DNA from 4 places in the Buttiauxella sp. 3AFRM03 genome. Region 2 is predicted to be linked to each of the others. Evidence: predicted binding sites of a transcription regulator. Region 2 holds the regulator's gene; each other region holds the start of a gene.
The links. The regulator PurR, encoded in region 2, represses purine synthesis genes. The targets are predictions, from matches to a motif close to CANGCAAACGTTTGCNTG.
Positions count from the first base shown of each region.

Region 1: purT (formate-dependent phosphoribosylglycinamide formyltransferase) is a predicted target of PurR. The motif match lies at 3,771-3,788, and genes of this name have one in related genera.
Region 3: purE (5-(carboxyamino)imidazole ribonucleotide mutase) is a predicted target of PurR. The motif match lies at 4,403-4,420, and genes of this name have one in related genera.
Region 4: cvpA (colicin V production protein) is a predicted target of PurR. The motif match lies at 1,718-1,735, and genes of this name have one in related genera.

Region 1 is NZ_CP033076.1:743,102-749,119, forward strand. It holds gene exoX (exodeoxyribonuclease X) at 1-388, shown strand, start outside; gene ptrB (oligopeptidase B) at 396-2,453, opposite strand; gene D8682_RS04750 (tellurite resistance TerB family protein) at 2,547-3,230, opposite strand; gene D8682_RS04755 (YebG family protein) at 3,348-3,692, opposite strand; gene purT (formate-dependent phosphoribosylglycinamide formyltransferase) at 3,831-5,009, shown strand; gene D8682_RS04765 (bifunctional 4-hydroxy-2-oxoglutarate aldolase/2-dehydro-3-deoxy-phosphogluconate aldolase) at 5,075-5,713, opposite strand; gene edd (phosphogluconate dehydratase) at 5,779-6,018, opposite strand, start outside.
Region 2 is NZ_CP033076.1:601,512-607,529, reverse strand. It holds gene cfa (cyclopropane fatty acyl phospholipid synthase) at 1-559, opposite strand, end outside; gene punC (purine nucleoside transporter PunC) at 858-2,051, opposite strand; gene punR (DNA-binding transcriptional activator PunR) at 2,167-3,078, shown strand; gene purR (HTH-type transcriptional repressor PurR) at 3,117-4,142, opposite strand; gene D8682_RS27410 (YnhF family membrane protein) at 4,435-4,527, shown strand; gene sodB (superoxide dismutase [Fe]) at 4,581-5,162, opposite strand; gene D8682_RS04065 (C40 family peptidase) at 5,294-6,018, opposite strand, start outside.
Region 3 is NZ_CP033076.1:1,819,441-1,825,458, reverse strand. It holds gene ybbP (putative ABC transporter permease subunit YbbP) at 1-1,476, shown strand, start outside; gene mnmH (tRNA 2-selenouridine(34) synthase MnmH) at 1,524-2,621, opposite strand; gene purK (5-(carboxyamino)imidazole ribonucleotide synthase) at 2,744-3,808, opposite strand; gene purE (5-(carboxyamino)imidazole ribonucleotide mutase) at 3,805-4,314, opposite strand; gene D8682_RS09965 (glycoside hydrolase family 99-like domain-containing protein) at 4,522-5,649, opposite strand; gene D8682_RS09960 (MFS transporter) at 5,671-6,018, opposite strand, start outside.
Region 4 is NZ_CP033076.1:4,504,372-4,510,389, forward strand. It holds gene folC (bifunctional tetrahydrofolate synthase/dihydrofolate synthase) at 1-806, shown strand, start outside; gene dedD (cell division protein DedD) at 796-1,524, shown strand; gene cvpA (colicin V production protein) at 1,793-2,278, shown strand; gene purF (amidophosphoribosyltransferase) at 2,318-3,835, shown strand; gene D8682_RS22495 (UbiX family flavin prenyltransferase) at 3,993-4,562, shown strand; gene argT (lysine/arginine/ornithine ABC transporter substrate-binding protein ArgT) at 4,858-5,640, shown strand; gene hisJ (histidine ABC transporter substrate-binding protein HisJ) at 5,968-6,018, shown strand, end outside.

The DNA.
Region 1 (6,018 bases), 140 kb from region 2:
GCCTGACAGCGAATGGATTTGTACCGTAAAACTGGCCCGCCGTTTATGGCCCGGTATCAAATACAGCAACATGGGTTTATATAAATCGCTCAAGCTTGAAGTGGAAACACCGGCAGGCTTGCATCACCACCGCGCCCTGTTCGATTGCTACATTACCGCCGCTTTGCTGTTGCGGATTATGGAAGAATCCGGCTGGACACCCGATCAGATGGTGACTATTACTGGCCGTCCAGCGATGGTGACCACCATGGCATTTGGCAAGTATCGTGGCCAGCCCATTGCTGAAATTGCGGATAAAGATCCGGGCTATTTACGTTGGATGTTAAATAACATCAAAGAATTAGCACCGGATCTCAGAATGACGCTGAAACATTATCTCGAAGGGTAAAAACGCATTACTCCACACGCCCTGGTAAGGTGCCTTGCGCCAGGGCAATCAAGAACGCGAACTCCAGCGCCACACCTTCGTATGATTTGAATCGCCCTGATTTCCCACCATGCCCCGAGTCCATATCAGTACATAACAACAGCAAGTTATCGTCGATACGTGTTTCGCGCAATTTTGCGACCCATTTGGCGGGTTCCCAATACTGCACTTGCGAGTCGTGCAAGCCCGTGGTCACCAGTATATGCGGATAAGCCTGCGCGGTGATTTGGTCGTATGGGCTGTACTGTTTGATGTAGTGGTAATACTCAACATCTTGCGGATTCCCCCATTCTTCAAATTCACCCGTGGTTAACGGAATTGACTCGTCCAGCATGGTGGTAAGCACGTCAACAAATGGCACTTGCGCGACCACACCGTGAAACAAATCCGGACGCATATTGATAGCCGCGCCCACTAATAACCCGCCTGCGCTCCCCCCCATGGAATACAACAGATTTTCATCGCCGTATCCCAACTTCAGCAAACCATCACACACATCCAGATAATCATTGAATGTATTCATTTTCTTTAGGTATTTGCCGTCTTCATACCATTGTTGGCCAAGCTCACCGCCGCCACGCACGTGGGCAATCGCATAGACAAAACCACGGTCTAACAGGCTCAAACGGCTGCTGCTGAAATCAGCATCCATACTGCTGCCATACGAGCCGTAGCCGTACACCAAAAGTGGATTTTTCCCACGGATGAAATGTTCACGGTGATAAACCAGTGATACCGGCACTTGGACGCCATCTCGTACCGTTATCCATAAATGTTCACTGCGATAGTGACTGGCATCAAATCCCGCCACTTCGCTTTGTTTAATGACGCGCCGCTCGCCGGTATCCATATCCAGCTCGAATAAGGTATCAGGCGTAGTCATTGACGAGTAACCGTAACGTAGTCGGGAAGATTCCGGTTCAGGATTGTAACCAACCCAAGTTACGTATGCCGGATCGTCAAAAGCAATTCCGGTCACTTCGTGCGTTTTACGGTTAATTTGCCGTAGGCTGGTTAGCCCTTGCTGGCGTTCTTCAACAACCAGCCAATCGGTAAACAACGTAAACCCTTCCAGCATGACGTTTTCACGCGGTGGAATCAGCTCTTCCCATTGGCTTTCGTCGCGCACTTTTGAGCGATACAAACCAAAGTTTTTGCCTTCACGATTCGAACGCAGATAAAAATGATGTTGATAGTGATCGAGAGTGTATTCGTGGTCTTTACGGCGTGGTGCAAAACTTTGTGGCTGCGCATCCACCAGCTCGGCATCCAGCAACAACACTTCGCTGGTCGTCGCGCTGCTCAGGTAAATCAGGACAAAATGCTTCGAAGTCGTTTTATGCACGCTGACATAAAACATTTCGTCCTTCTCTTCGTAAACCAACTCGTCGGACGTGGAAGGATGCCCTACCGTATGTCGCCAGACCTGATATGGCAGCAGCGTTTTAGGGTGCTTGCGGACGTAGTAAAGCGTGGCGGAATCATTCGCCCAGACAAAACTGCTGTCGACATTTTCCAGCACTTCCGGGTACCAGTTCCCGGTTTCCAGATTGCGGAAACGCAAACCGTACTGGCGACGCGAAAGAAAATCTTCCGCCAATGCCAGCACAGTATTGTCAGGCGTGATGCTCATCCCGCCCATCGTATAAAATTCACTGTGGGCAGCACGGCGATTACCATCCACCAGCGTGCTCCACTCTTCCCATTCAGCCAGCATCACCGACTGGCGCTGATAAATGGCGTATTCATTTCCGGTTTCAAAAACCTGGCGATAACGATAGCCATTTTGCGTATAGGGCGCGGAGACATCGCGTTGTGGGATACGGTCGATCATCTCTTTGAGCAAGCGTTCTTGTAGCGCCTGTTGCGTGCTCATGACTTGATGGCCGTAATCATTTTCCTGATGCAGATAATCAAGTACTTGCGCATCTGCGCGCTCGTCGTCGCGCAACCAATAATAGTTATCGATGCGGGTATCGCCATGAACTGACATGGTGTGAGGAATTTTTTTAGCTTTTGGTGGCATGTCGATTTTCATTTTTGAGTTAACACCCTGTAAGGGTGGCAAATTAAGACAGCCTTGCAAGCGTAACGTGGGATTTTGAGAAAAATGCCGGGGTTAACCCGGCAGATTGAGTTTCTGTTGCTGAATATCTTTTTCAATACCTTCGCGCACATCTTGTGGGATTTTTAGCGCATCACCTAACGCACTGAGATAGCTACGTTCCATAAAGTGGTCGATGTCGATTGCCGCACAGCTGAGGAAATAAAGTTCCAGAGCTTCTTCTTCGTTATTAACGCCTTGTACCAAACGCTGTGGATCAAGCGGTTGATCGATAGCCTGTTGAATCAGCGTACGGCCTGACTCTTCAATACCCGCATCCCGCAACTGTTGTTCGATTATCTGGCGCTCTTTGTCATCGATATGGCCGTCACTTTTCGCGGCAAAGACCAATGCCATTACCAGACGCTGGGTCCGCACATCAACTGGCGATTGTTGCTGCCCAAATTGCGGCTCCCCCTGATGGGTTTCACGGACGCGATCTTTATATTTGCTCCACATCACGCTTCCAGCGACTGCCCCACCGCCAACCAACAGCGCGCTGGTTCCGTATTTAGTGAGTAATTTACGCGATGATTTACTTGCCAGCAGTAACCCCGCTAAGCCACCCAGCGCGCCAGGTACCAGTAATTTGCTCAGCCCCTGAGGATCTTGAGTGGGTTGATTGTGCCTGGAAGATTTTTGGCCGGGCTGTGTCGCTTGCCCCAGCATAGACTGAAGCTGCTGTAACCAATTACTCATGAGAGACACCCTTGTTTTAGAACATAGCCACTGAGGTTAGGTGAAAGGCTGTCAAGAAGTGTCTGATAAGACTAAAGATGAGAAAAGAACCGCGCCGGTATTCCGACGCGATAAAACTTAAGCGGCTTTGGTGCGTTTACGTGGATGTTCGGCTACTTTATCATCAGAAGCCTCTTCTTCAGTAACGACTTCAGGCGTTTCATCTGCTGCTGTTGCCGTTTCCAGCTCTGGCAATTTTCCGCTTTTCAGTACGGTCGAAAGCACATCTTTGTTTTCTGCCATCCACATGGCCAGCACGTCATTTTGGCCTTCTTCGAGAGCAATTGGGCTTTGAGTGAGCCAGTCACTCAACACTTCGGCCAGGTCGAGCATTTTGTCATAGGCGTCTGCGTCCTTTTTACTGGCAAATGACATTTTTTCTTGCCCCTCTCGTACTACAACGTATTTGATTTCAACCGCCATTTTGCAGCTCCGGCTTAACTGTTTATTTAAACAGTATAATAATATTACCCTTGCATCGCAAGCGGGAAAGTCGCTGCGTACGCAAACGTTTTCGTTTATAATTCGCCGGTCTATTTTCTCCGTTTGGGTATACAGATTATGTCAATGTTGGGAACAGCGCTTCGTCCTTCAGCTACACGTGTGATGTTGTTGGGTTCAGGCGAATTAGGAAAAGAAGTGGCAATTGAATGTCAACGTCTGGGGCTGGAAGTGATTGCCGTAGACCGCTACGCTGATGCCCCAGCGATGCACGTCGCGCACCGTAGTCATGTCATTAATATGCTTGATGGTGCCGAACTTAAAAAGCTGGTCGCTGCTGAAATGCCCGATTTTATCGTTCCCGAAATTGAAGCCATTGCCACGGATATGCTGGTAGAACTGGAGCAGCAAGGCCAGAACGTTGTCCCGTGCGCCCGAGCCACTAAGTTGACCATGAACCGCGAAGGTATTCGTCGTCTGGCAGCTGAAGAGTTAGAACTGCCCACTTCAAGCTACCGCTTTGCCGATAGCGAAAGCGCTTTCTTGCAAGCCGTCGAAGAAATTGGCTTCCCTTGCATCGTTAAACCGGTAATGAGCTCTTCAGGCAAAGGGCAAAGCTTTATCCGCAATGCCGACCAGTTAGCCAAAGCCTGGGAATACGCTCAACTCGGTGGCCGGGCAGGCAAAGGACGCGTCATTGTCGAAGGGGTGGTGAATTTTGATTTTGAAATCACTTTGTTGACCATCAGCGCAATCGATGGCGTGCATTTCTGCGCGCCAATTGGTCATCGTCAGGAAGACGGCGATTATCGTGAGTCGTGGCAGCCACAAAAGATGAGTGATGTTGCGATTTGTCGCGCGCAGGAAATTGCCGAGAAAGTCGTGAAATCCTTAGGGGGCTTCGGGTTGTTTGGCGTTGAGCTGTTTGTCTGTGGCGATGAGGTCATTTTCAGCGAGGTTTCCCCGCGTCCACATGATACCGGCATGGTGACGCTGATTTCTCAGGATTTGTCAGAGTTTGCATTACATGTCCGCGCCTTCCTCGGCTTGCCAATTGGCGATATTCGCCAGTATGGCCCGGCGGCTTCTGCGGTGATCCTGCCAGAATTAACCAGTGATAACGTCCAGTACGGTAACGTCGCGGGTGCGGTAGGTGCCGGTTTGCAGGTGCGTCTGTTTGGTAAGCCGGAGATTGAAGGTAAACGCCGTATGGGTGTCACGCTGGCAACAGGTTCTAGCGTGGAAGATGCGATTGCGCGTGCGATTGCCGCAACCAAAGCGGTTATCGTCAAAGGATAAAAAAACCGGTCACATCGTTATCTATGTGACCGGTTTTACGCAGCTACAACTTAAAGAATGGCGTATTATTTCGCGCCTTCAACCGCTTCACGAGCAAGCTGAGTAATACGGTCGTAATCACCTGCTTCCAGTGCGTCAGCCGGAACCAACCATGAGCCACCGATACACAGAACGCTTTTCAGTGCCAGGTAATCACGGTAGTTAGCCGGTGTGATCCCGCCAGTTGGGCAGAAACGAACCTGAGAGAATGGGCCCGCAATAGCTTGCAGTGCTTTGGTGCCACCATTCGCTTCAGCCGGGAAGAATTTGAATTCTTTCAAGCCGTAATCCAGACCCAGCATCAGTTCAGAAACAGTGCTGATACCCGGAATCAATGGAATTGAGCCTTCGGTTGCCGCTTTCAACAGTGGCTCAGTCAGACCTGGGCTGATAGCGAACTGCGCGCCAGCTTCGGTCACTTCTGCCAGTTGCTCTGGGTTCAGAACGGTACCCGCACCAATAATCGCTTCTGGTACTTCTTTAGCGATAGCGCGAATCGCGTCCATTGCACATGGAGTACGCAGAGTCACTTCCAGAACGCGCACGCCACCAGCAACTAATGCTTTAGCCATTGGTACTGCGTGTTCCAGTTTGTTAATTACAATAACCGGGACAACCGGCCCTGTTTTCAGGATCTGTTCCGCAGTAGTTTTCCAGTTTTTCATCTAATAAGGCCTCTTCAACCAACTTTATAATTCGTTTCCAGTGCGGCAATTGCTACATCTGGTCCTTAAAATTTAATGCAGGTCGCGCCCTGTTCCGCGCCAGATAACTGTTCGCGTAACGCGCTAAATAGTTCACGGCCGGTTCCAACGCGATCAGCGCTGAGGTCCGGGTGATATGCAGTGCGTTTTGCAAGCTCTGCATCATCGACCAGCAATGTCAGTTCACCCGTTTGACCATTGACGCGAATCATATCGCCATCACGGACTTTCGCCAGCAACCCACCATCATAGGCTTCTGGCGTAAC
Region 2 (6,018 bases):
GTGCGGCATATTCCGCAAGCCCACCCCAGCCGCAGCCGATATCCAGCAGCGTCATACCTGGCTCAAGATGCAACTTATCGCAGATCATTTTCAGTTTGGCATTCTGCGCATCGCTAAGGGTAGTGGCTGATTTCCAGTAGCCGCAGGAATATTGCATATGTTCATCGAGCATCCGGCTAAATAAGTCGTTGCCAAGATCATAATGTTCTTTACCGACAATCCAGGCGCGTTTTTTGGATTGCAGATTTAATATTCGGGCTGCAGCAATGCGCAGGGTGTCTTTTAAATGGCGGGGGAGTTGATTCTCAAGTCCGGCACGGATGGTGTTATTGAAAAATATATCCAGCCGTTCGCAGTCCCACCAGCCGTCCATATAGCTTTCACCCAGCCCGAGGGTGCCTTCTTGCAGCACGCGCTTAAAAAAATCGGGATGCTTAACCTGGATATCGAAAGGGCGCGGGCCGTTAATTTCCACGCCAGCCTGCGTGAGCATTTCGCTCACGATTCGATACCACGGGTTATTTCTTATGCTGACTTCTTCTATACACGATGAACTCATAGCTTCTCCATCACCATTGTGAGAGGAACCTTAAAACAGCGTAGACGCTATTTTGGGCATGTGAGAAATGTCACGGAAAATACCGCGAGCCTGATATCCGACGTAGAACAGAGAAAGGGGGGCGAGAGCCCACAAAAAAAGCTTCTAAAACAACAAACGGGAGCACAAAGGCTCCCGTCAAAACGTCATTATTATTGTGCTGACGGTCAAGCCGTAAATAAGTATAGGCTCGCCCAGGCGGTGATTCAATGAAATATTGTTAGCAAGCTAACTACATTACTGTCACGCAAACGATACATTAATGTGCATCGGATTCAGCAGGTTGCCAGACTTTGACATGACTACGGCGTTGCAGCAAGTAGCCCAACATGGCTAAGACGATGGTCACCAGCATGACGCTGGTGGTGGTCAACAACGGGGTTGCGACCAACCATGACACCATCAAACTTGCCAGGAAGCACAAACCTAATTGCAGCGTATTTTGCAATGCAGCTGCTTTACCGGTGGCCTGCGGGAATGGCAACAAGGCTGAAGCAACGACGATCGGGTAAATCGCACCATTAGCAATCGCCATCACGCAGAATGGAATCAATAGCAGCGTGAGGCTGGCATGGCCGCTGACCGCCACACCCCAGGTACCGAAAATGCTCAGGGTGTAGAGTGCAAGTAACCATGGCAACATTTGCTTGCCTTGCCATTTTTGCAGCGCGCTACGGCAGCCGTAGCCGCCAATCAAGAAGGCGATGGTTTGCGGCACATAACTCAGTCCAATAACCGCCGGGCTGTAACCCATATCGTTAAGAATGAATGGCGAACCGGTCAGCCAGGCAAAGAAGCTGGCGGAGCAGGCGGCATAAATCAATACGTTCCCGCTGTACACGCGTGAGCGCAGCAAAGAGGTAAAGCTGACTTTATTATCTTCGGTTTGCGGATGGTGCTGAGTGCGGGGTTTCAGACGTAAAGTCGGGATCATCAGCACCAGCGTGATGGCAAACAGGGTAGCGAAAATCGCCTGCCAGTCAAAGTGAGTCAAAATCCAGCTACCGAGCAGCGGTGCCAACGCCGGAGACAAGCCAACCAGTGGCATAATGGTGGCGAAAATACGGTTAGCGCGATTCGCCGGATAGTAATCGGTCACCAAAGCTTGCCAACTGACGGCCGCAGAACAGACGCCAACCGCCTGAACAAAACGCAGTACCAGTAGCGCGGTGGCGCTTTCAACCCACAGCATGCCGATACAACCGATGGCGAACAGGCTTAAACCCGCCAGTAATACCGGTTTACGACCGAAGTGGTCTGACAATGGACCCCACATCAACTGGGCAAACGCAAAGCCGGCAAGGAACAGACTCAGGCTGGCACTGACGGCAGAGGCGTCGGTCTGTAAATCTTGCTGAATGGCAGCGAAAGCAGGCAGATACATGTCTGTGGCGAGGAACCCCAGCACACTTAATCCGGCCAGCCAGATAAGAAATCCTTTTGATGGTTGCATAATTTTCTCTTGTTTTATCTTGCAGGTTAATCGCCGCGAGAGTGTACGGAGTGCAATTACGCTTGTGAAACGCTAATATTTGTAGGTTGCGTTCAAAAAATTTGTGAGCAAAGAAATGTGGTCAGAATACTCGCTGGAAGTCATCGATGCGGTAGCGCGCAATGGCAGCTTCAGCGGTGCAGCACAAGAGTTGCACCGCGTTCCGTCTGCCATTAGTTATACGGTGCGGCAACTCGAAGATTGGTTAGCCGTTCCGCTATTCGAACGTCGTCATCGGGATGTTGAATTAACCCCTGCTGGCGTCTTTTTTCTCAAAGAAGGCCGCTCTGTTATCAAAAAAATGATGACGACACGGCAACAGTGCCAACAGATCGCCAATGGATGGCGTGGTCACCTGGCGATTGCAGTTGATAACATTGTAAAACCGGAGCGAACGCGGCAACTGGTGCTGGATTTCTATCGCCATTTTCCTGATATCGAATTACGTATCTTTCAGGAAGTGTTCAACGGCGTGTGGGATGCGCTGGCGGATGGACGCGTAGAAGTGGCGATTGGCGCGACTCAGGCGATTCCGGTTGGGGGGCGTTATGCCTTCCGTGATATGGGAACGTTGAGCTGGCGTTGCGTGGTGGCTTCCTCGCACCCACTGGCACAGTGCGATGGGACGTTAAGCGATGATGACCTGCGTGCCTGGCCATCGCTAGTTCTGGAAGATACTTCGCGTTCATTACCAAAACGAATTACCTGGCTGTTAGATAACCAGCGCCGCGTGGTAGTGCCTGATTGGGCGTCCGGTTCGGATTGCTTGAGCGCGGGGTTGTGTATCGGCATGGTGCCGTTACATATTGCCAAACCGTGGGTTGCTTCAGGGAAATGGCGCGAATTAACGCTGGATAATCCATTCCCTGACGCGGCATGTTGCCTGACATGGCAGCAAAACGATGCATCGCCAGCGTTGGCCTGGCTGTTGGATTACTTAGGCGATAGTGACACGATGAATCAGGAGTGGCTACAGGAGCCGCTGTAAGTCTGCTGGATGTCGCTTGCGCGACATCCGACACACACTTAGCGGCGATAATCGCGAAACGGGCCATCAGCCACAGAGCGGCGTTCAATCAGACGCGGGTGAACCTCAATCGACTGCGACTCTTCGCGTTTGTTGACGATTCTATCCAGCAGCATATTAAACGCCGTTTCCCCTAGCGAATCTTTCGGCTGGTGGATGGTGGTCAATGCCGGTGAGAAGTAACGCGCGTTGCGTACGTTGTCGTAACCGATAACGGAAATATCCTGCGGTACGCGCAGCCCCATTTCATCAGCAGCGCAAATAGCACCCATCGCCATAATGTCGCCGCCACAGAATACCGCTGTTGGGCGATGAGACTGGCCGATGATCTGCTGCATGGCGCGGTAACCTGATTCAGGTTCAAAGTCTCCCTGAACAATCCAGTTTTCCGGAATGGAAATTCCCGCTTCTTCCAGTGCTTTCATAAAGCCTGCATGGCGGCCGCCACCGGTGTTACGTTCCATTTGCCCGGGAATGGCGCCAATTTCGCGGTGGCCGCGTTCAATCAAATAACGTCCAGCAAGATAACCGCCGTGGAAAGCGTTATCGACCACGGAGTCGGTGAAATCGGCACGAGCCTCGCCCCAGTCCATCACCACCATAGGGATGTGACGGTACTCTTCAAGCATGGTGAGCAATGATTCAGGATATTCAGAGCACATCACTAACAGGCCATCGACACGCTTTTGTGCCATCATCGATAAGTAAGCGCGCTGCTTTTCAAAGTTGTTGTGCGCGTTGCCCAAAATCAGGGTGTAGCCTTTTTCAAAGCAGCTATTTTCCACCGCTTCGATTATCTCGGCGAAATAGGGTGCTTCACTGGAAGTGGCAAGCAGACCAATCGTTTTGGTGTGATTAACTTTCAGGCTTCGTGCTACGGCGCTTGGCGAGTAGTGCAATTCTTTAATTGCTGCCCACACCGCATTGCGCGTTTCTTCCGCCACAAAACGGGTTTTGTTAATCACATGTGATACGGTTGTAGTGGAAACGTTTGCGCGCTTCGCCACGTCCTTGATTGTCGCCATTAAAATTCACTCCGGGCTATATCGTAAACCCTTGATTGCTATTATGTTAAACGTTTGCGTACGCTGACTCCACAGGCAACATGATGGTTGCAGGTATGCCGGGATTGCGACATAAAACGGGAGGAGGGCATTGAATTGACGATACGCAACAAATTAGCGAGGGATTTTGGCCTATCCAGGCGAAAAGTGGAAGAGGGAAAATTGATATCAGATTAAAACCTGGAGGATTTTTATCTCTGGTTGTGGGAAAATCACCCTGACACATCGATTGTATGGATATAAAAGGAGTTTAATGATGAGCACCGATTTGAAATTTTCAATCACGACGACGGTAATTGTTTTGGCTTTGATTGTTTTCGGCGCACTAACTGCCGTACTGCACTGATTTTTACGCTTTGATCAAGATGGGCCGCAAATCGCGGCCCATTTACTTTTGCATTAAGCTGCTAAATTCTTCGCAACAAACGCCCAGTTCACCAGCGCCCAGAAATGCTCAAGGTAGCCAGCACGAGCATTGCGGTAGTCGATGTAGTACGCATGTTCCCACACATCCACAGTCAACAGCGGTTTAGCTGCAGTCGTCAGTGGGGTGCCAGCGTTAGAGGTAGAAACAATCGCTAATGCGCCATCTTCCTGTTTAACCAGCCATGTCCAGCCAGCACCGAAGTTCTTGATAGCAGCATCAGTAAATTGCTGCTTGAACTCAGCGAAGCTACCAAAAGATTTATTGATGGCTTCCAGCAGTTCGCCAGTTGGCTCGCCGCCAGCATTTGGTGCCAGGCAGTTCCAGTAGAAAGTGTGGTTCCAGACCTGAGCGGCGTTGTTAAATACGCCACCTTCGGAAGTACGAACGATCTCTTCGAGGGTTTTACCCTCAAACGCGCTGCCTTTAACCAGATTATTCAGGTTAGTGACATAGGTTTGATGGTGTTTACCGTAATGGTATTCCAGGGTTTCGGCGGAGATATGCGGTGCTAAAGCATCTTTTGCATACGGTAGTGCAGGTAGTTCGAACGACATTGCTAACTCCTTATTATTGTTTACATCTAGACAACACTTTTAGTGCGGGTTTAGGGTAACAAATTGAAAGGGTAAGCAAAAGAGGAACACGCCTGCCCAATGAAGGGCAGGCGCAGATTTTCGACGAATTTTTAACGAATGGTTTTGGAGGTCATGACACGTTTAGCGCCAACATAGTGGCGTTGCCAGTAATCTTCGCTCAAGGAAGTGATTTGGATATCCCTGCCCGAACGTGGAGACTGAATGAACTTACCGTTGCCTACATACACGCCTACGTGATCCGCAGTGCCGCGACCTTGTGTACGGAAGAATACCAGGTCACCTGTTTCCAGCTCACCACGATCCACCGAAGAGGCATCACGCAGGTGATACATTTCGTTAGCAGTGCGTGGAATACGGAACTTCACCAAATCTTTATAGGCGTAATAAACCAGACCGCTGCAATCGAAACCGGTACGCGGTGAAGTCCCACCCCAGCGATACGGTTTGCCAATCTGGCCCATCAATTTGTTCATCGCCGTTTTCTGTGCTTTTTGCACCCGGACTTTATGCGCAGCGGCAATCGTCGTTGGTTGCTCTGCTTTGACTTTCACGCAATGCGTTTTATAACCTTTACGAGGTTTACTGCATTTTTCGGTGAGAGCAACAGGCTGGACTTTCGCGAGCTGAGAGGATTTTTTGCGGTCTTTACTGGCAAGATTTTTTGTTTTAGCACTGCTGGAGTTTTTAGCGGTTTTACTCGTTGAGGCAGTGGTTTCTTTTTTCTTGCTGGCTGTTTTGGAGGTGGTGTTGGTTTTCTTGCTGGCGGTAGTGGTTTTATCTTTACTCTTACTGCTCTTTTCTGTGCTCTTGGTTG
Region 3 (6,018 bases), 1.2 Mb from region 2:
GCCGTGTTAATGCGCCTGTTAAAACCGGTTTTGCCAGCGGCACTTCCGCCTGCAAGTCTATGGCCCTGGGTCTGGGCTATTGGTTCGATGGTGGTGATTTCGCTGTTGGTGGGTCTGCGCCCGTATCGTTTATTGCTGGCAACACAACCGTTGCGGGTGTTACGCCGTGATGCGGTGGCAAACGTCTGGCCGCTGAAAATCTACTTGCCGATTATCACTATCGTGGTGGTGGCGCTGTTGGCGTTACTGATGGGCGGAAGCACGTTGCTGTGGGCGGTGCTGGCGGGAACCGTGGTTCTGGCCGCGTTGTGCGGCATTGTTGGTTGGGGCGTATTACGGTTATTGAAAAAACTGACGCTAAAAAACCTCGCGTTGCGTCTGGCAGTGAACCGCTTGTTGCGCCAGCCCTGGGCAACGTTGAGCCAACTGGCTGCGTTCTCGCTGTCGTTTATGTTACTGGCATTATTGCTGGTGCTGCGTGGCGATTTACTCGACCGTTGGCAGCAACAATTGCCGCCAGAAAGCCCGAACTATTTCCTGCTTAACATTGCTACTGAACAGGTTCAGCCGGTGAAAGAGTTTTTGGCCGAACACCAGATAATCCCGGAATCGTTCTACCCGATTGTGCGAGTACGCATGACGGCGATCAATGGCAAATCGACCGAAGGCAATCCTGATGAAGCACTCAATCGAGAACTAAACCTCACATGGCAGAGTCAGAAACCGGCGCATAACCCGATCCTTGCTGGCAACTGGCCGCCAAAAGCGGGCGAAGTTTCCATGGATGAAGGTGTGGCAAAACGGTTGAGTATCGGGCTTGGCGATACCGTCACGTTTATGGGCGATACTCAGGATTTTTCCGCCAAAGTGACCAGTTTGCGCAAAGTTGACTGGGAGAGCCTGCGGCCTAATTTCTACTTTATCTTCCCGCCAGGCGCTTTGGATAATCAGCCACAAAGTTGGTTAACCAGTTTCCGTCTGGAAGGAAAGAACGGCATGTTGACGCAGCTGAACCGTGAATTCCCAACGGTTAGCTTGCTGGATATTGGCGCGATATTACGCCAGGTTGGGCAGGTGCTGGAGCAGGTTAGCCGGGCTCTGGAAGTGATGGTCGTGCTGGTTACCGCTTGCGGCGTGTTGCTGTTGCTGGCACAGGTTCAGGTTGGAATGCGCCAGCGCCATCAAGAACTGGTGGTGTATCGCACGCTGGGAGCCGGAAAACGCCTACTGCGCACCACGTTGTGGTGTGAGTTTGCGGTGCTGGGGTTTGTCTCCGGGCTGGTTGCCGCCATGGGGGCTGAAACTGCGCTGGGGCTGTTGCAGACGCGGGTGTTTGATTTCCCATGGGAGCCTGACTGGCGGCTATGGGTCATTCTGCCAGTGAGCGGCGCGGTGCTGCTGTCACTGTGCGGCGGCTGGTTAGGTGTGCGCTTACTGAAAGGTAAGGCGTTATTCCGGCAGTTTGTTGCTTCGTAGCGGGTTATTCACGGGCTAATGTTGTGTTTGGCATTAGCCTGTTTGATTTAAATATTGTTGTTAAGCCAGGCTTCAACCTGCTGATAGTCACCACGAAACACAATATTGTCGGCTTTTTTGCTGAGCTGGTAGCGGTACATCGGGTCGTAATACTCTTCGAGCAGCGGCGAAAGCCAGGCCAGATGCCCCTCCACCGAACCGGTTTTTCGTTGCAATTCTAGCGCGTCATCCAGCAGTGCGCTGAACTGCGCAAAACGTTCCATCCCTAAACGGCGGCGAATGGCAAACAGGCCGTGATGCAGATATTCGCCGTAGTTAAGCCATGCGGTTTCTTCATCGCTTACCGACAAAAATGCTTCGCTCATTTGCAGGAAATATTCGGTTTTTAGACGCTCTAAACGCTGCTCGAAGGGATCTTCAATCACCACAATCGGTGAGCGTTGCATCTGCTCTCTGAAACACTCCGGGATGTGGCGCGAGCCAATCATTCGGCCTTCATCTTCGACAACCCACGTCACTTCCGCGCCATCACTTTTTTTGAGTAACGTCACTGCGAGGCTATTTTCGAAATTGGTTTGCGAAGGTTGTTCGACAATGGTGCGGCCAAATGACGAACCACGATGGTGTGCCAGCCCTTCAAGATCGACGCCGGTTGGCAGTGAACGGATAAGGATCGTTTTGCCGCCGCCAGTGTTGCCACTGACCAGCACCATCGGCCAGCGCGAGCGGGATTCAATCACGCCCATCGCATAATGGCGCAGCGCTTTATAACCACCTTCAACCAGCGGATAGTCGACACCCGCTTCATACAACCACTGTTGAACCAGGTGGGAACGCAGGCCGCCTCTGGCACAACACAGGTATCCTTGTGGGTTTTGGCGGCATTGTTCCAGCCACTTCTCTAAACGGGCTTCGCGGATATCGCCATGTACCAGACTGTGGCCCAATTCAATCGCGGCTTGTTGACCGTGTTGCTTGTAACAAGTGCCTACCGCGACACGTTCGTCGTCTGACATCAACGGTAAATTTACTGCGGCAGGCATTGTTCCCTGAGCGAATTCAACCGGCGCACGCACGTCGATAAGCGGAATATCGGCGCGCAGCAGATGTTCATAATGTTGAGTATTGGGACGAGCGTTTTGCATGGATAACCTTAAAGCGAGTGAGGCCAGAAACGCTGGGGATTGTGCGCTTTTGCATGCAAAAAAGAAAGGAAGGGGCTGGAATGGCAGGGCGGGTAAGCGCTTAACGCTACCCGCCGCTGTGATTAGAGTTTGCTTTGCGCCCAGGCAATCCCACTGGCGTATTCCACGGGTAACAACGGCACCAGCGCTTCAAGCGTTGCGCCCAGTCTGTCGTTATCGCTGTCATTAAGATTGAGATGGCCGACTTTACGACCTTCACGCACGTCTTTGTCGTACCAGTGTAAATGCACCAACGGCAGTTTCAGCCAGTCGTAATTTAAATCGGTACCGATAAGGTTGATCATTACTGACGGTGAATTAACGACAGGTTGCGGCAACGGCAGATCAACAATGGCGCGCAGATGCAGCTCAAACTGGCTGATAGATGCGCCGTTTTGTGTCCAGTGGCCGCTGTTGTGCACGCGCGGTGCCAGTTCGTTAATCAGCAACCCGGCAGGCGTGACGAAGCACTCCATCGCCATCACGCCGACATAGTTCAGCTCATGCAGAATTGCCGAAAGCATCGCTTCCGCTTGCTGCTGTTGCTCAATGTTTGCCTGCGGGAAAACCACGCTGGTGCGCAGAATACCGTCCTGATGCAGGTTGTGAGTTAGCGGATAAAACACCGTGCTGCCGTCATGCCCGCGTGCGCCAACCAGCGAAACTTCGCCGGAAAAGTTAATGCCTTGCTCAACGATACACTCGCCGTAGCACTCATCGGGCAATTGGCTGGTTTCATCGCTGCGCAAACGCCACTGTCCGCGTCCGTCGTAACCGCCAACGCGACGCTTCACAATCGCCAGTTCGCCAAGGTTGTGGAACACGTCAGCCCATTGGTCGCGGCTGGAAAGCAACTGCCACGGTGCGGTCGCCAGTTCGAGTCTATCGAACAGCTGTTTTTGCGTCAGACGGTCGGCGATAATCGGGAAAACATCGCGGTTCACAAATGCATTGTGGCGCGCCAGTTCGCGGGTGAGGGCGGTTTCAGGCCAGCGCTCAATTTCTGCGGTGATAACACTTTGCGCAAATGGTACGGCTTCAGGTTCAGCGTCAAGACCCACCGGATAAACCGCGATGCCCAGCGGTTCGCCCGCCTGGCGCAGCATTCTGCCTAACTGACCGTTACCCAACACGCAAACGCGTTTCATGCTTCACCCCGTGGGTCCGGGTTTTCCAGCACTTCGTCGGTCTGGCTTTGACGCCAGTCTGCCAGGCGCTGACTGAGATCTTTATCGTGCAGAGCGAGAATTTGCGCCGCCAGTAAAGCAGCGTTGGCCGCACCGGCTTTGCCGATTGCCAGCGTACCAACCGGAATACCGCGTGGCATTTGAACAATAGAGTAGAGACTGTCGACGCCGCTTAAAGCCGCGCTCTGGACTGGCACACCCAGCACCGGAACCAGGGTTTTCGCCGCGATCATACCCGGTAAATGCGCCGCACCGCCTGCACCTGCAATAATCACCTGATAACCGTTGCTGCTCGCCTGTTCGGCAAAGCTGAAGAGTTTATCGGGAGTGCGGTGTGCGGAAACCACTTCAACGTGGTGTGGGACATCAAGGGCGGTGAGGATTTCTGCGGCAAACTGCATGGTGGCCCAGTCACTTTTGGAACCCATGACAATGGCGATACGCGCCGGGGTCTGGTTGGAGGACATGCGTCTCAAAACTCCTGTGGGTATGCAAACATCACCGAACGTGGCTCGGTCGGTCAGAAGGGCTCAGAGAATAGCATGAACATGCAGCAAGGAAAACGGTTGCGTGGCGATTGTTAACGCCAGATTGTCCTGTTTCCTGACATGATAAAAGTGAGAACGATGCGGAAATAAAATTCCGCACCGGGTAGCGCCTCTGGATACATTACTTTAGCTAAATACTTTTTTGACGGCTGCTAAGTAGCTAAAACCATTAACGGTGTCTGGCTCGAGATAGCTCCCTTCCGTCCATTCGTTCCACGCGTTGATCGTACAAACGGGAAATACCGATTTTTCTGTATCCATAAAGTTCTTAACGTCCTGCAGCGCCTTTTCGAATTCCGCAGGGGAATTATCCGTATACACCGGGAACCAGGGATAGCCAATGTCATCGAAGCAGTCGGTTTGCACCGTTCTGGGGGAAGAATCCCAGCCCACTGTTACGTTGGGGATATAAGGGAGCGCGTGTTGGCTGCTCAAGCGTGCATGTTCTGCTTTGGCGCATTCGCGGATCTCGTTGTAGGGGCAATCAGGAAAATGACCCGGTGTAATATGATGAACCCACACGTAGCTGGTCACGCTGTCAATTCCCAGATACTCAATCACCTTGTCAGCATCGGTAAGCGTATTTTCGGTTGGTAAGGTTTCTATACCCCATACCACGGCATTGAGATGCAACTCGCCCAGCCCGCGCGCGCGAATTTTTGCTCGAAAATCCTCCAGCACTCTTTTGGTATTGCTCAGCCCACCCAGGCCTTTAACCAGGCTCATCATCTCGTAAATCGAAAAATAAAATTTCCCGTCTATCTTCCAGTAAGAAGGATGAGTGAAATAGCGTTCAATAATATGCTCGGTTGCATCTATAAATATCTGCTCGGAGACAGCCCCCGTGAGGCGGGTAGGGTAAGGCTGATAACGGGTAGCCGGATGAATCTCCAGCCAGTCATGGTTGGCCCACATAATGGCAAATTTAACATCACTATTGTTGGCGGCGTTTAAATAGCCTTCGTCAAGACAGCGTTCAAGAAATGGCCCCTCCTGGTGCCAGTACCAGTCAAAGATAAAGGCAGAGATCCCGTGCCCGGCGGCTGCTCTAATTTTCTTTTCCATAACCACTGGGTCAGCTTCATCTTCATAACCCCATAGCGGCACTTTGGGTTGCATATGGCCGACAAACCGTGGGGTAGCATTTTTCACCAGTTCCCATTCGGTCCAACCTTTGCCGTGCCATTGCTCTACTTTGGGATCACAGTGGAAATTGGGGAAATAATATGCAGCCACTTCATATTTTCTTTGCATTATCGTCAGTCCTTTTACGTATTAATGATGGTTTTGAATAATATCTGCCTCGGAATTAAACTCATTGCGCTGGTTGCCATGAAAGCAGAGCCAACCGATAACCATACCGACACCGGCCATACATGAGAGGACGGTATATAAAAAAGTTGTTCCCATTTCGAGTAATAAGGGGGTCACAAATGCCAGTAGCCCGCAGGTCAGCCTGGATACCGCAACGATGATGCCCTGCGCCGTTGAGCGTAACATCGTGGGAAATGATTCCTGCGACCATACTTTCATAATGCCTTCAAATGCCAGTCCGGCCCCTGTGCTGGTAAATAACATGGCGCAGAACCAGGAGAACGGTGCAAAGTTAAATAAAACCGGCAT
Region 4 (6,018 bases), 1.4 Mb from region 2:
CGACCAATATCGTCGATGCCGATGTCGCTGTCATCACCAGTATCGCGCTTGATCACACTGACTGGCTGGGGCCAGATCGCGAAAGCATCGGGCGTGAAAAAGCCGGGGTCTTCCGTGGTGGAAAACCTGCTGTCGTCGGTGAGCCGGATATGCCGCAGACCATCGCTGATGTGGCGGCTGAAAAAGGCGCTCATTTGCTGCGCCGTGGTGTGGACTGGTCTTACAGCGTTGAAGAGAATAGCTGGAGCTTCAAAGACGCTCAGGGCGAGTTGAGTGGGCTGCCGTTGCCACTGGTGCCGCAGCCAAATGCGGCAACGGCGCTGGCAGCATTGCGCGCAAGCGCGCTGAATGTTAGCGATGACGCTATCATTCAAGGAATTAAAGAGGCGACTCTACCAGGGCGATTCCAGGTCATTTCGCAAGCGCCATTGGTTATTCTGGATGTGGCGCACAATCCCCATGCGGCGGCTTATCTTGCCGGGCGGCTGGCAGAGTTGCCGAAACGTGGCCGCGTGCTGGCGGTCATCGGAATGCTGCATGATAAAGACATCGCCGGGACGCTGGCATGTTTGTCCCCGCAAGTCGATAGCTGGTATTGTGCTCCATTAGAAGGGCCACGCGGTGCGAGTGCTGAACAACTGATTGAACATCTCGGTCAGGGTGAAGTCTACGACACAGTGGCTGAGGCCTGGTATGCTGCCATGAACGCAGCAACGGAAAATGATACCGTGCTGGTGTGTGGTTCATTTCATACAGTAGCCCACGTAATGGAAGCGCTGGACGCGGAGAAAGCAGGTGGCGAGTAAGTTTCAAAATCGATTAGTCGGAACCATCATTCTGGTCGCACTGGGGGTCATTATCCTGCCAGGGTTGCTTGATGGTCAGAAAAAGCATTATCAGGATGAGTTTGCAGCTATTCCTCTGGTTCCAAAACCAGGTGATACCGATGAGCCAGATATGCTACCCGCGGCGACTCAGGCACTCCCTTCACAACCACCGGAAGGTGCAGCTGAAGAAGTGCGTGCCGGTACGGCGGCAGCGCCAGGGCTGGATATCGCTTCGCTGCCTGGTGATAGCGGGGCGGGCATTGATGAAGTCCCTGTTTCCCGTGAACAGCCGAAACCGAAGCCCGTCGCTGAGAAACCAAAACCGAAGCCGGTAGAGAAACCGCAGAGCAAGGTCGAGGCTTCTCAAACGGAAGAGCGCCTGGCGATGATGAACGAAGAACCGCCAGTGCCAGAAAAGCCTGCGAAGCAAGAGACGACCGAACAAGCACCAACCGGGAAAGCTTACGTTGTGCAACTTGGTGCATTGAAGAATGCCGACAAAGTGAATGAAATTGTTGGTAAACTACGCGGCGCAGGGTTCCGTGTTTACACGTCACCATCAACACCGGTACAAGGAAAAGTCACCCGTATTCTGGTGGGGCCGGATGCCTCGAAAGACAAGCTTAAGTCTTCACTGGGCGAGCTGAATTCGCTTTCCGGGCTGAACGGTGTGGTGATGAATTATACGGCGAGATAGAAATTAGCCCGATTTGAGTTCAGGTCGCCCTCACCCCGACCCTCTCCCCCAGGAGAGGGGGAAAAGTGGCACTGATCTCATCCCCTCTCCCTCAGGGAGTGGGCCAGGGTGAGGGTTGTTTTAGGGCAAAATTTTAATGGCGTTGAGCATTTTTTCAACGCCATTATTTATTTACGCGAGGGAAGGAAATCCCTACGCAAACGTTTTCTTTTTCTGTTAGAATGCGCCCCGAACTGGACGTCAGGGCGATTTGTCGTGAGATTTGTTCATGGTCTGGATAGATTACGCCATCATTGGAGTCATCGGTTTTTCGGCTCTGATTAGTGTTATTCGTGGGTTTGTGCGTGAAGCGTTGTCGCTGGTGACATGGGGTTGTGCTTTCTTTGTTGCCAGTCATTACTACACTTACCTGTCAGTCTGGTTCACTGGCTTTGAAGACGAACTGGTACGTAATGGAATAGCTATCGCGATACTGTTTATCGCGACACTCATCGTCGGTGCGATAGTCAATTATGTGATTAGCGCACTGGTTGAGAAAACCGGCCTGTCGGGTACAGACAGGGTGTTGGGGATCTGTTTCGGTGCGTTACGTGGAGCGCTGATCGTCGCCGCCATTCTGTTCTTTCTTGATACGTTTACTGGTTTTTCTAAGAGTGACGACTGGCAAAAGTCGCAGCTTATCCCGCAATTCAGTTTCATCATCAGATGGTTCTTTGACTATCTGCAAAGCTCGTCAAGTTTCTTGCCCCGGTAATCGTATCGGGGGGTTGTGGCTTAATGAGGAAAAGACAACATGTGCGGTATTGTCGGTATCGCCGGTTTTATGCCGGTCAACCAGTCGATTTATGACGCGTTAACGGTGCTTCAGCATCGTGGGCAGGATGCCGCAGGCATCGTCACCATTGATGCTTTAAACTGTTTTCGTCTGCGTAAAGCTAATGGTCTGGTGAGCGATGTATTTGGTGCCATTCACATGCAGCGCTTGCAGGGAAATATGGGCATCGGCCATGTGCGTTACCCGACAGCGGGTAGCTCAAGCGCTTCAGAAGCTCAGCCATTCTATGTGAACTCCCCGTACGGCATTACTCTTGCACACAACGGTAATCTGACGAACGCGCACGAACTGCGCCAAAAGCTGTTCGAAGAAAAGCGTCGTCATATTAACACCACCTCTGATTCCGAAATCCTGCTCAATATTTTCGCCAGCGAGCTGGATAACTTCCGCAACTATCCGCTGGAAGCCGACAACATTTTTGCTGCCATTGCTGCGACTAACCGCCAAATCCGCGGCGCATATGCGTGTGTGGCAATGATTATCGGCCACGGCATGGTGGCTTTCCGTGATCCGAACGGTATTCGTCCGTTGGTGATGGGCAAGCGTGATTTGGGTGATGGCCGTACCGAATACATGGTGGCCTCTGAAAGCGTGGCGCTTGATACGCTGGGCTTTGAGTTCCTGCGTGATATCGCGCCGGGCGAGGCGGTTTACATCACTGAGAAAGGGCAGTTGTTCACCCGCCAGTGTGCCGACAACCCAACCAGCAACCCTTGCCTGTTCGAATACGTTTACTTCGCGCGTCCGGACTCGTTCATCGACAAGATTTCCGTTTACAGCGCTCGCGTTGAAATGGGTAAAAAACTCGGTGAGAAAATTGCCCGTGAGTGGGAAGATTTGGACATCGACGTGGTTATCCCGATTCCAGAAACTTCCTGCGACATCGCGCTGGAAATTGCCCGTATTCTCGACAAGCCATATCGTCAGGGCTTCGTGAAGAACCGCTACGTTGGCCGTACCTTTATCATGCCAGGCCAGCAACTGCGTCGTAAATCTGTGCGTCGTAAACTCAACGCCAACCGCGCTGAATTCCGCGATAAAAACGTGCTGCTGGTGGATGATTCCATCGTGCGCGGTACCACTTCCGAGCAGATTATCGAGATGGCACGTGAAGCGGGTGCGAAGAAAGTTTACCTGGCTTCTGCGGCACCTGAGATTCGCTTCCCGAACGTGTATGGCATCGATATGCCAAGCGCCAACGAACTGATTGCTCATGGCCGTGAAGTGGATGAAATTCGTCAGCTAATCGGTGCAGACGGTTTGATTTTCCAGGATCTGGACGATCTGATTGAAGCGGTTCGCATTGAGAATCCGGACATCACTCAGTTTGAGTGCTCGGTATTCAATGGTATCTACGTCACCAAAGATGTTGATCACGAATACCTTGAGTATCTTGAGTCACTGCGTAATGACGATTCGAAAGCGATTCAGCGCCAGAACGAAGTGGAAAACTTAGAGATGCATAACGAGGGTTAATACCATCCTCACCCTAACCCTCTCCTTGAAGGAGAGGGGATAGAACGGTTTCTCCCTCTCCTGTGGGAGAGGGCGGGGTGAGGGGCAGCACTGCTTGCATCCCGCCCCATCTTGCGGCAAAGTCAGCCCAGATAAACTCCTCGGGCGAACGTAAATTATGAAACGGTTAATTGTTGGGATTTCAGGTGCCAGTGGCGCGACTTATGGTGTGCGACTGCTTCAGGTGCTGCAACAATTGCCGGATGTCGAAACTCATCTCATCCTCAGCAATGCCGCTCGCCAGACACTCGCGCTGGAAACCGATATTTCCTTAAGAGAAGTTCAGGCATTTGCTGATGTAGTTCACGACTCGCGTGATATCGCCGCCAGCCTCTCCTCAGGCTCTTTTAAGACCCACGGCATGGTCATATTGCCCTGCTCAATCAAAACCCTTTCTGGCATCGTTCATAGCTATACAGATGGCCTGCTGACACGAGCCGCCGATGTAGTGCTGAAAGAACGTCGTCCGTTGGTGCTTTGCGTACGTGAAACCCCGCTGCACCTTGGCCATTTGCGCTTGATGACCCAGGCGGCTGAAATGGGCGCGGTGATTATGCCGCCGATGCCGGCGTTCTATCATCGCCCACAGAGCGTGCAGGATATTATCGACCAGACAGTGAATCGGGTCATCGATCAGTTTGATATTGAGCTTCCGCAAGATCTGTTCACACGCTGGAGTGGGGCTTAAACACTGTCCCAGTGTGGTGCATCACAAAACCCTTCGCCTCAAAATGGGGCGATTTTGTAACCTCGATCACTTCCAGAACATTTATCCGCTATTTTCCTCCGTTAATGCTTTTTCCTCATACCAGACCTGCTATCTTTCAATCTCGTGACAGGGTTGTAACTTTTATTTAACACGCTGGTGCGCACTTTCTTTCACGCAAGAAAAAGTGGCATGAGAACTGCAACTCTGCTTCGCAACACAAAACAAATACAACACGACATTACACATAATAAGACCAGTTACTTGAGGGTACCGTATGAAAAAGCAAGTTCTTGCTCTGTCTTTACTGCTTGGCCTGAGTGCCACCGCCAGCGTTTTCGCAGCCATTCCACAGAGTCTTCGTCTTGGTACGGACACGACATACGCGCCGTTTTCTTCTAAAGACGCGAAAGGGGATTTTGTTGGTTTCGATATTGATCTCGGCAATGAGCTCTGTAAGCGCATTAATACTAAATGTACGTGGGTTGCCAGTGACTTTGATGCGCTGATTCCATCGCTTAAAGCGAAGAAAATCGACGGTATCATCTCCTCACTTTCCATCACCGAAAAGCGCCAGAAAGAAATCGCCTTCTCAGACAAACTTTATGCTGCTGACTCCCGCCTGATTGCCGTTAAAGGCTCCCCAGTTCAACCGACTCTTGATTCCCTCAAAGGCAAGCACATCGGTGTGTTGCAAGGCTCTACGCAAGAAGCGTATGCCAACGCTGAATGGCGTAGCAAAGGAATCGATGTGGTGCCTTATGCTAACCAGGATCTGATTTATTCTGACCTTGCAGCGGGTCGTCTGGATGCTGCTTTCCAGGATGAAACCGCGGCGAGCGAAGGCTTCCTGAAACTGCCTGCCGGTAGCGGTTATGCGTTTGCTGGCCCTGCGGTGAAAAACAAACAGTACTTTGGTGATGGCACCGGTATTGGCTTGCGCAAAGAGGACACTGAGCTGAAAGCGGCCTTTGATAAAGCACTGGCTGAAATGCGTAAAGACGGCACTTACGACAAATTTGCGAAGAAGTACTTCGATTTTAATGTTTACGGTGAATAACGTTATCCCGTAGTCTGTAGCCCGGTTATGATTCGTCATGGCCGGGCTGAATAGAATTGCAAACTAGCGCTGAATTGTTTGCACTGATTTAGTGCAAATTTTTTCGGGTGCACCAGAATGGCAATTTCCTTGCATCCTGTTGGTGCAGTGTCTTTTTTGAGTGAAAGTGCCGGAGTAGCATGGCGAGCTTACACCCAGGAAAAACACTATATTAAGATGCATAAATTGGCATAGAACATGCAATTTTATACGGTTAAAAAGCCATCGCACATAAAATTTACCCGAGCATCTTGAAGGGCGACGGGTGCAGTCTATTCGAGGATAATTATGAACAAGCAGATCATTGCTCTTTCTTTAGTACTGGCATTTTCCAGTGTA